DNA from 2 places in the Erythrobacter aureus genome. Region 1 is predicted to be linked to the other one. Evidence: predicted binding sites of a transcription regulator. Region 1 holds the regulator's gene; the other holds the start of a gene.
The links. Region 1 encodes LexA, which represses DNA repair genes until DNA is damaged. Its sites were predicted from a motif close to GTTCCNCNCTTGTTCT; they were not measured.

Region 1 (4,421 bases):
TCGTGGCTTTTGCCGGTGGAATAGGTATGTGGTTCCAGTTGGGAACACGGTGGCAGTGGCTGGCAGCGATCGGACTGGCGCTGGGAACCGCTCTCGGCGCGATCGCTCTATGGCGGGGCGAGGAGAAGCGCAGCTTCACTTTGGTCGCAATCGTCTCGATCTGCATTGCCTTGGCCGCCGGGATCGCACTGGTCTGGGCGCGCTCGGCGATGGTGGGAGCGGAACCCATCCCGCACCCGCGCTTCGAACGGATCGACGGGCGGATTCTCGAGCGCGAGGAACAGCCTGCGGAAGATCGCGTGAGGCTCATCCTTGCCGCTCGCGATTCCCAGACCGGCCGGGCGGTGGCATACCGGATCAACATACCGTGGACGCAGGACCGGGCGGCGCTGCGCGAGGGGGCGAGGGTGCGCCTGTCGGCCCGTTTAATGCCCCCGTCTCCGCCGATCGTCCCGGGTGCTTACAACTTCGCGAGACGAGCCTGGTTCGAGGGACTTTCGGCGACCGGATCGGCAGTCGGCGAAATCGAGCTGATCGAGCCATCTCGGGATTCGGCGGCATCCCTCGCATCGATCCAGAGAGGCCTTTCGGGGCATGTCCGCGATAGGCTCGAGGACACCACGGCCGGCGCGATTGCAGCGACGCTGGCCAGCGGAGATCGGGGCGCCATTCCCCAGGCGGACGAAGAGGCCATGCGCGATGCCGGGCTGACGCATCTGCTTTCGATCAGCGGGTTGCATGTCAGCGCGATCATTGCGGCAACCTATCTGCTGGCTCTCAAACTGCTCGCCCTTTGGCCCTGGCTGACCTTGCGCGTGCGGCTGCCGCTGCTGGCAGCCGGTACGGCTGCCCTTGCCGGCATTGGTTACACGCTGCTGACCGGTGCCGAAGTTCCGACGGTTCGGAGCTGTATTGGGGCATTGCTCGTCCTGGTTGCGCTGGCGCTCGGGCGAGAACCGCTTTCGATGCGGATGGTGGCGGTGGCGGCAGGCGCCGTTCTCGCACTATGGCCCGAATCGCTGGTGGGACCGAGCTTTCAGATGAGCTTCGCCGCGGTTATCGCCATCGTTTCCCTCCACAACGTTCCGGCAATCCGCCACTTCCTTGCACCGCGTGAAGAAAGCTGGTTGCGCCGCCTCGCTCGGCGCGCATCGGCGCTATTCCTGACCGGCCTCGTGATCGAGCTTGCGCTCATGCCGATAGTCCTGTTCCACTTCCACCGGGCGGGGGTCTATGGCGCGGCAGCAAACCTGATCGCGATCCCTCTGGTGACATTCGTTTCCATGCCCCTCGTGGCATTGGCTCTCTTGCTGGATATTGTCGGGGCGGGCGCCCCCGCATGGTGGCTGGTCGGACATTCGCTCGATCTCCTGCTCGCCATTGCCCATTTCTTCTCGGAGCAGCCCGGCGCGGTGAAACTGGCTCCGCGTATCGGGTTGAGCACTTTGACCCTATATCTCGCCGGCGCGTTGTGGTTGGCACTATGGCAGGGCAGGGTTCGCCTGTGGGGACTGGCGCCGGTTGCGGTGGCCGCCTTCCTTATGATTTCGGCACCCGCGCCCGATATTCTCGTCACGCGCGATGGGCGGGATATCGGCGTGGCGAACGAGGCCGAACACGTGCTGGTCCTGCGCGATGGCAAGACGAACTACGCACGACAGAATCTGCTTGAGCTTTCCGGAAGTGACCTGGAGCCGATACCGCTGGTCCAGTGGCCTCACGCCCGATGCAGTGCGGAATTCTGCACGCTGACCGTAAAGCGAGGGCCCCCTAAGCAAGAACCTCGCAACTGGACGATCCTCGTCGCGCGCAACCGGGACCTCGTCGCGGAGCGCGCACTGGCCGCGGCTTGCCAGAGAGCGGATATCGTTATCGCCGAACGCTATTTGCCACGGAGCTGCCGCCCACGATGGCTGAAGATAGACCGCCTCTTCCTCCAGAGGGAAGGAGGGACGGCGATTTATCTTTCTTCCCGGGAGGTCGCGACGGTCGCGCAGGACCAGGGTGAACATGGCTGGTGGCGGGCTTCCGTCCGCTAGTCGCCAATGCGTTCATCAGTGGTAGCGCCGCAAGAGCCCCGCCAGCTTACCCTGTACCTGGACCCGATGTGGTTCGTACATCTGCGCCTCATAAGCGCTATTGGCCGGATCGAGCCGGACACGACCTGCATCGCGGCGCAGATATTTGAGCGTGGCCTCCTCATTATCGACCAGCGCGACTACGATCTCTCCGTCACGCGCATTGTCGGTGCGTTTGATCAGCGCGAAATCGCCGTCGAAAATACCGGCCTCGACCATCGAATCGCCCGAGACTTCCAGCGCATAATGTTCGCCAGGGCCGAGCAGCGCGGCAGGCACCGGCATGCTCGACTGGCCTTCGATCGCTTCGATCGGAGCGCCGGCGGCGATGCGGCCGTGCAGCGGAACGTCGATAATATCGTTGGCCGGCTCGGGAGCGCCCGCCTTCGCGGTCAGCGCCGTGGAGACCGCATCGTTCGCGGGAGCAGGCTTGGGAGAACCCATAACCGCGTCTTCCGGCAGTTTGACAACCTCGAGCGCCCGCGCCCGATTGGGCAGCCGACGAATGAAACCGCGTTCTTCCAGCGCGGAGATAAGCCGGTGGACGCCCGACTTGCTCTTGAGGTCCAATGCCTCTTTCATTTCCTCGAAGCTGGGGGAAATACCAGTGTCCTCCAGCTTTTGCTGGATGAAGCGGATCAATTCGTGCTGCTTGGCGGTCAGCATGGTGCGAACTCCCGTGTCGCCTGTTCACAAACGCGTGAACGAATGCGGAACAAGTAAGCAACCCCTTTCCACAAGTCAAGCAATAGCCCCGGTTTGGAGCAAGTTGCGCTGGAACAGGTGTTCCCGCTTTGCTCCTCTCCCGCTCTTTCAGCCGCCAAGCAGGGTGCGGGTTGCCGCTTCGACATCGGGCTGCCGCATCAGGCTTTCTCCGACAAGGAAGCTGCGCACGCCAGAACGAGCGAGGCGGGCGCAATCGGAATGGATCGAGATCCCGCTCTCGCCGACCAACAGGGCGCCGTCCGGGGCGTGGGCGGCGAGCGTTTCGGTTGTCGCAAGATCGGTATCGAAGGTCTTGAGGTCGCGGTTGTTCACACCGATCAAGCGCGATTTCAGCCGGGCGGCGCGGTCCATTTCGACGCTATCGTGGACTTCGACCAACACATCCATTCCGTAATCGAATGCCGCTGCTTCGATTTCATGCATGGCACTATCGTCGAGCGCAGCGACGATAATCAAAATCGCATCGGCACCGATCGCGCGTGCTTCGGCGACTTGCCACGTATCGACCAAGAAGTCCTTGCGCAGGACCGGAAGGGGGCAGGCTGTGCGCGCTTCGACGAGGTAATCCTCGTGACCCTGAAAGTAGGGGGCGTCGGTCAGCACCGACAGGCAGGCAGCTCCGCCCGCAGCATAGGCGCGCGCATGCTCGGCGGGCCGAAAATCCTTTCGGATTAGGCCTTTGGAGGGTGATGCTTTCTTGATTTCGGCAATCAGGCCGAAACCGCTCTGCTGCGCGCGTGCCAGCGCCGAGCGGAAGCCACGGGGTGCCGATTGTTCAAGCGCCGCCGCGTCGAGATCGGCGCGCGAACGGGCTCGCTTGCGCGCGGCGACTTCCTCGCGCTTGGTTGCGCAAATCTCTTCGAGCTTGTTCATGTCAGATGGCCATCGCGATCCATTTTTCGAGCAGCGTCTTGGCCTTGCGCGAATCCAGCGCTTCGGCGGCGATTTCCGCGCCCTCGGTCCAGTCGTCGGTGCGCCCGGCGACGATGAGCGTCGCGGCGGCATTGAACAACACGGCGTCGCGATAGGGGCCGGGGGTCCCCGACAGAAGAGCCTCCAACGCCCGTGCGTTATGCTCCGGTTCGCCCCCGCGGATCGCTTCGACGGGTGAATGGGGCAGGTTGGCCTGCACGGCGACGACGCGGCGCATCTCGAAATCGTTGCCCGTCACGTCGGCCAGTTCGTTTCCGCCCGCCAGGCTCAGTTCGTCAAGGCCTTCGTCGCCCGAGGCAATGAAGGTCCGCTCGGTCCCCAGCTTGGCCTTGGCGGCGGCATAGATAGGGACATAGGCGGGGCGGGCGATGCCGATCAGTTGCCGCCGTACCCCGGCGGGGTTCGACAAGGGACCCATCAAATTGAAAATGGTCCGCACACCGAGCTTCTGGCGAATGGGTTGAATGCGCCCCATCGCAGGGTGGTGGTTTTTGGCGAAGAGGAAACAAATTCCGAGTTCCGCCAAGGTCTTCTCGGCGCTTTTCCCCGCAGCTTCCATGTCGAGGCCAAGCACTTCGAGTGTATCCGCCGCGCCCGATTTGCTGCTCGCCGCGCGATTGCCGTGCTTTGCCACCGGGACACCGCATGCCGCGACGACCAGGCTCACCGCTGTCGAGACGTTGA
Region 2 (4,421 bases), 1.2 Mb from region 1:
GATCGTGAGGAGCGCGCTGAAGCGGCACGAAAGCCGGGGGCTGCATTTCATCATGGATTATCCGCAGACCGACCCTGTCGCGCGCGACACCGTGCTCGTCCCGTGAGGGTGGGCGGCGGCATCGGTGGACTCCGCCACGGTCGCCCGGCTCAATCCAAGTCCCGGTTGGGCCGCATCGGCGGCATATCGCGCCCGAATTGGTCTGCAAGGGGCTGGCTGTCGCCGAGTGCGATATTGTCGATTTGAAAATAGCGAACGGTCACCGCATCGAGCTTGCGATAGAATGTAACGCCGATCCTGCGATTATTGGCCCATATGATCTCGCCTTCGACACAAACCCTGTCGATCAGCGTGACCGTCACTTTCCGGCCCCTCGATGCGCTCTTGCTGTCGCAAGCGATCATGCAGCCGTCATCCGAAAGGTTCAGCATCCGGCCCCGCATCACGGCATCGTTCACCGAGACCAGAATTTCCTTATTCGTATTGAAGCGTTTGTGCCTACGCCGTTCCATTTGTTGATGACCCCAGCGACCCGAGCATTATGCCCGGTTATCAGGGTCCTCCGGTCACAAGCCTTCGTATTGTAAAAATGCGTCAAATCCGGCCGGGAAAGACGGATTTCCTGCATGGAACCTAACTTCTCGGCAAGGCCCATCCGCCGAAAGACCAGTCGCCGCGCGGCGACCATTGATCGGATGCGTAATGGCGGACGACATGGGCGTCGATCGGTTCGAGAAAAAAGATGCCGATGCTTTCGCCCAATTGCCAAGCGACTTGGCCCTGAGCGATGTATTCCGGCAGAAGCGCCAGCTCGACCGGCGCGCCGATCCTGGGTGTGAGATCGGGGCATTCGACCATGCAGCCGGACGGCGATAGATTGCGCATGGCGCAGCGCAGGCCGATACCGGCGATGGTGATGCGCACGAATTCCTGTGTGAGCGTGCGCCCTTCGCGTCTACGATCGACCATGGCGTGTCCTGTTGCTGTCGGTTTGCGACCGCAATCAAGATGGACCGCGAACGCCAGGCGCGCTTGTATCCGAACGACATATTCGCGCGCGCTTTTACCCGGCGGTTACCATAGTTTTACCCTTCTCCCGATTTCGCGATGGACAATCCTCGGCAATTCCGGTGAGTTTGCGGGAAACGGGTAGAGGGAGACGCGGTTTGCCCAAGGTGACAGCGAACGAAATCGAGATTCATTACGAGGCCCATGGCGACGAGGCCAATCCGCCGATATTGCTGATCATGGGCTTCGGCGCGCAACTGACATTATGGCCCGACGAGCTGGTGGAGGCGCTTGCCAACCACGGCTTTCGTGTCATTCGCTACGACAATCGCGATATCGGACTCAGTCACAAGTTCGACGGTGTGAAGGCGCCCGGCCTCGTCAAGATGACTCTGCTGTCCAAGATCGGCCTCACGCCCAAAGTGCCTTATACGCTAGCCGATATGGCCGATGACGGGGCGGGCCTGCTCGACGCACTGGGAATCGCCAAGGCCCATATCGTCGGGGCGAGCATGGGGGGAATGATCGCGCAGCATTTCGCCTCGCGCCACGCGGACAAATGCCTCTCGCTCACCTCGATTTTCTCGTCCACCGGCAATCCCAAGCTGCCGCCCGCGAAACCCGAAGCGCTGAAGGCCCTGGTCACACGGCCCAAAACCACCGAGGAAGAGGCGCTGGTCGAACATGGCATCATGCTCGCTCGCACCATCGGTTCGCCCGGCTATCCAACCGCAGATGAACGCCTGCGCGAACGGACCAGGGCGAGCGTGCGGCGCAGTTTCTATCCCGAAGGGCCGACTCGGCATTTGTCGGCCATCGTCGCCGATGGCGACCGGCGCGACATGCTCGAAACCATTTCCGTGCCGACTTTGGTTCTGCATGGCGAGGACGATCCACAGGTCCCTTGCGAAGGCGGCCGCGATACCGCTGCCTCGATTCGCGGAGCGAAGCTGAAGACGATCCCGGGATGGGGGCATGATCTCCCGCTCGAACTGGTCGACGAGCTTGCCGATGCAATCGCCGACCATGCAAAGGCGAATGCGGGCTAGGTGGGTTCGTCTTCGAGCCGCGACCGAGCGCGGCAGCCTACACCCGCTTCCGGATTCCAAAATTGCGCGTCCGGATTCGAACGAATCTCAACCCGGCACGATCATTTTTGCCCGCAAAATTTTTTTCCCGGATTCATTTTCGCCCTTGCGCTCGCCGCGAGTCCAGCTTCGTCCACGCGTCGCGGCGTTGCAACAAGATAAGTCACCATGCTCCGACCCTGCGTGTCCGCGGTAAATCGCCGCCAACCCCCTTGCGCTGGAGTCCCGGCTGATTCAGTATCTAGTGGTAGAGCGGCTGGGGGTACCCACAAGACCTAGCGATTTGCGGCGGACTTCCCATATTGGAAGATTGGCGCGACCAAGCGGGCCTGTGGGAAAAAAGGGACAAGTTTTTGCCCCGGAGCCGCAAGGAATTGGTAGGCGAGGGCGATGCCCCGGCGACTCGAACACAAGCGGAACATGCGGGGCCTGGAATCAGGCACGCGAATGATACGGACAGCGGGGCAGACGATGGATTTCAAGAGCGGGGACGATACGGCGATGGCACTGGATCTGGATAGGCAGGACACCGTCGAGGAGCCCACTACCGGCAAGAAAGCGGTTGCGATGGACAAGATTGACAAAGGCAGCGAAGAACTCGTCCAGGAAGCGGCGGGCGAGGCGCTGGCCGGTGCTGTGGCGAGTGCGGCTGCAGCTGCCGCCAAGGAAGACAGCAAGAAAGTGCTCGACCGGCGTTTCGACGTGCAGATCGACGAGAGCCGAGACGCCCTGCTGACCGAATTCGGCAAGGAAACGCTAACCGATCGCTACCTGCTGCCGGGTGAGAAATATCAGGACCTGTTCGCGCGTGTCGCGGATTATTTTGCCGACGATGCGGACCATGCGCAGCGCCTCTACGATTATATTTCCAGGCTGTGGTTCATGCCGGCGACGCCGGTTCTGTCGAATGGCGGCACCACGCGCGGCCTGCCGATTTCGTGCTATCTCAACAGCGTGGCCGACAGCCTCGACGGGATCGTCAATACCTGGAACGAGAATGTCTGGCTGGCTTCGAAGGGTGGCGGCATTGGCACCTATTGGGGCAATGTCCGCGGCATCGGCGAACCCGTGGGCCTCAACGGCAAGACCAGCGGCATCATTCCTTTCGTCCGCGTGATGGACAGCCTTACGCTGGCAATTAGCCAGGGTTCGCTGCGCCGCGGTTCGGCTGCCTGCTACATCGACGTCTCGCACCCCGAGATCGAGGAGTTCCTCGAAATCCGCAAGCCGAGCGGCGACTTCAACCGCAAGGCGCTGAACTTGCATCACGGCGTGCTGGTGACCGACGCCTTCATGGAGGCGGTTCGCAACGGCGAGGAATTCGATCTTCTAAGCCCCAAGGACGGTTCGGTCCGCAAGACGGTCGACGCGCGTTCGCTGTTTCAGAAGCTGGTCGAAACCCGCCTTGCGACCGGCGAGCCCTATATCGTGTTCTCGGACACGGTGAACCGGATGATGCCCAAGCATCACCGCGAGCTGGGCCTTAAGGTTTCGACCTCGAACCTGTGCGCCGAAATCACGCTGCCGACCGGGATCGACCATCTCGGCAACGATCGCACGGCGGTCTGCTGCCTGTCCTCGCTCAATCTCGAGAAATGGGACGAATGGAACGAGGACAAGACCTTCATCGAGGATGTCATGCGCTTCCTCGACAATGTGCTGCAGGACTATATCGATCGCGCACCCGACGAAATGGCCCGGGCGAAATATTCGGCCATGCGCGAACGCAGCGTCGGCATGGGCGTGATGGGCTTCCACTCCTTCCTCCAGTCCAAGGGCATCGGCTTCGAAAGCCCGATGGCCAAGGTGTGGAACCTCAAGATGTTCAAACATGTCAGCGCCAAGGCCGAAGAGGCTTCGCTGGTGCTCGCTCAGGAACGCGGCCCATGCCCCGATGCCGCCGAAACCGGCGCGATGGAGCGCTTCAGTTGCAAGATGGCGATCGCGCCGACCGCGTCGATCAGCATCATCTGCGGCGGCACCAGTGCCTGCATCGAACCGATCCCGGCCAATATCTACACGCACAAGACGCTGTCGGGCTCGTTCATCGTCAAGAATCCCTATCTCGAGAAGATCCTCGACAAGAAGAGCAAGAATTCGACCAATGTCTGGAACTCGATCCTCGAGCAGGGCGGCAGCGTCCAGCATCTCGATTTCCTGACGGCGGAAGAAAAGGCCGCCTTCAAGACCAGCTTCGAGATCGACCAGCGCTGGCTGCTCGAATTCGCGGCCGACCGCGCGCCCTTTATCGATCAGGCGCAATCGCTGAACCTGTTCATTCCGGCCGATGTCGACAAATGGGACCTGATGATGCTGCACTTCCAG

Region 2: a site for LexA is predicted at 2,501-2,516, ahead of DVR09_RS01280 (ribonucleoside-diphosphate reductase subunit alpha). Genes of this name have one in related genera too.

Annotation. Positions count from the first base shown of each region.
Region 1 is NZ_CP031357.1:2,072,564-2,076,984, reverse strand. It holds gene DVR09_RS10165 (ComEC/Rec2 family competence protein) at 1-2,039, shown strand, start outside; gene lexA (transcriptional repressor LexA) at 2,055-2,744, opposite strand; gene trpC (indole-3-glycerol phosphate synthase TrpC) at 2,892-3,677, opposite strand; gene trpD (anthranilate phosphoribosyltransferase) at 3,679-4,421, opposite strand, start outside.
Region 2 is NZ_CP031357.1:260,933-265,353, reverse strand. It holds gene nadB (L-aspartate oxidase) at 1-106, shown strand, start outside; gene DVR09_RS01295 (PilZ domain-containing protein) at 150-512, opposite strand; gene DVR09_RS01290 (PilZ domain-containing protein) at 634-969, opposite strand; gene DVR09_RS01285 (alpha/beta fold hydrolase) at 1,176-2,057, shown strand; gene DVR09_RS01280 (ribonucleoside-diphosphate reductase subunit alpha) at 2,568-4,421, shown strand, end outside.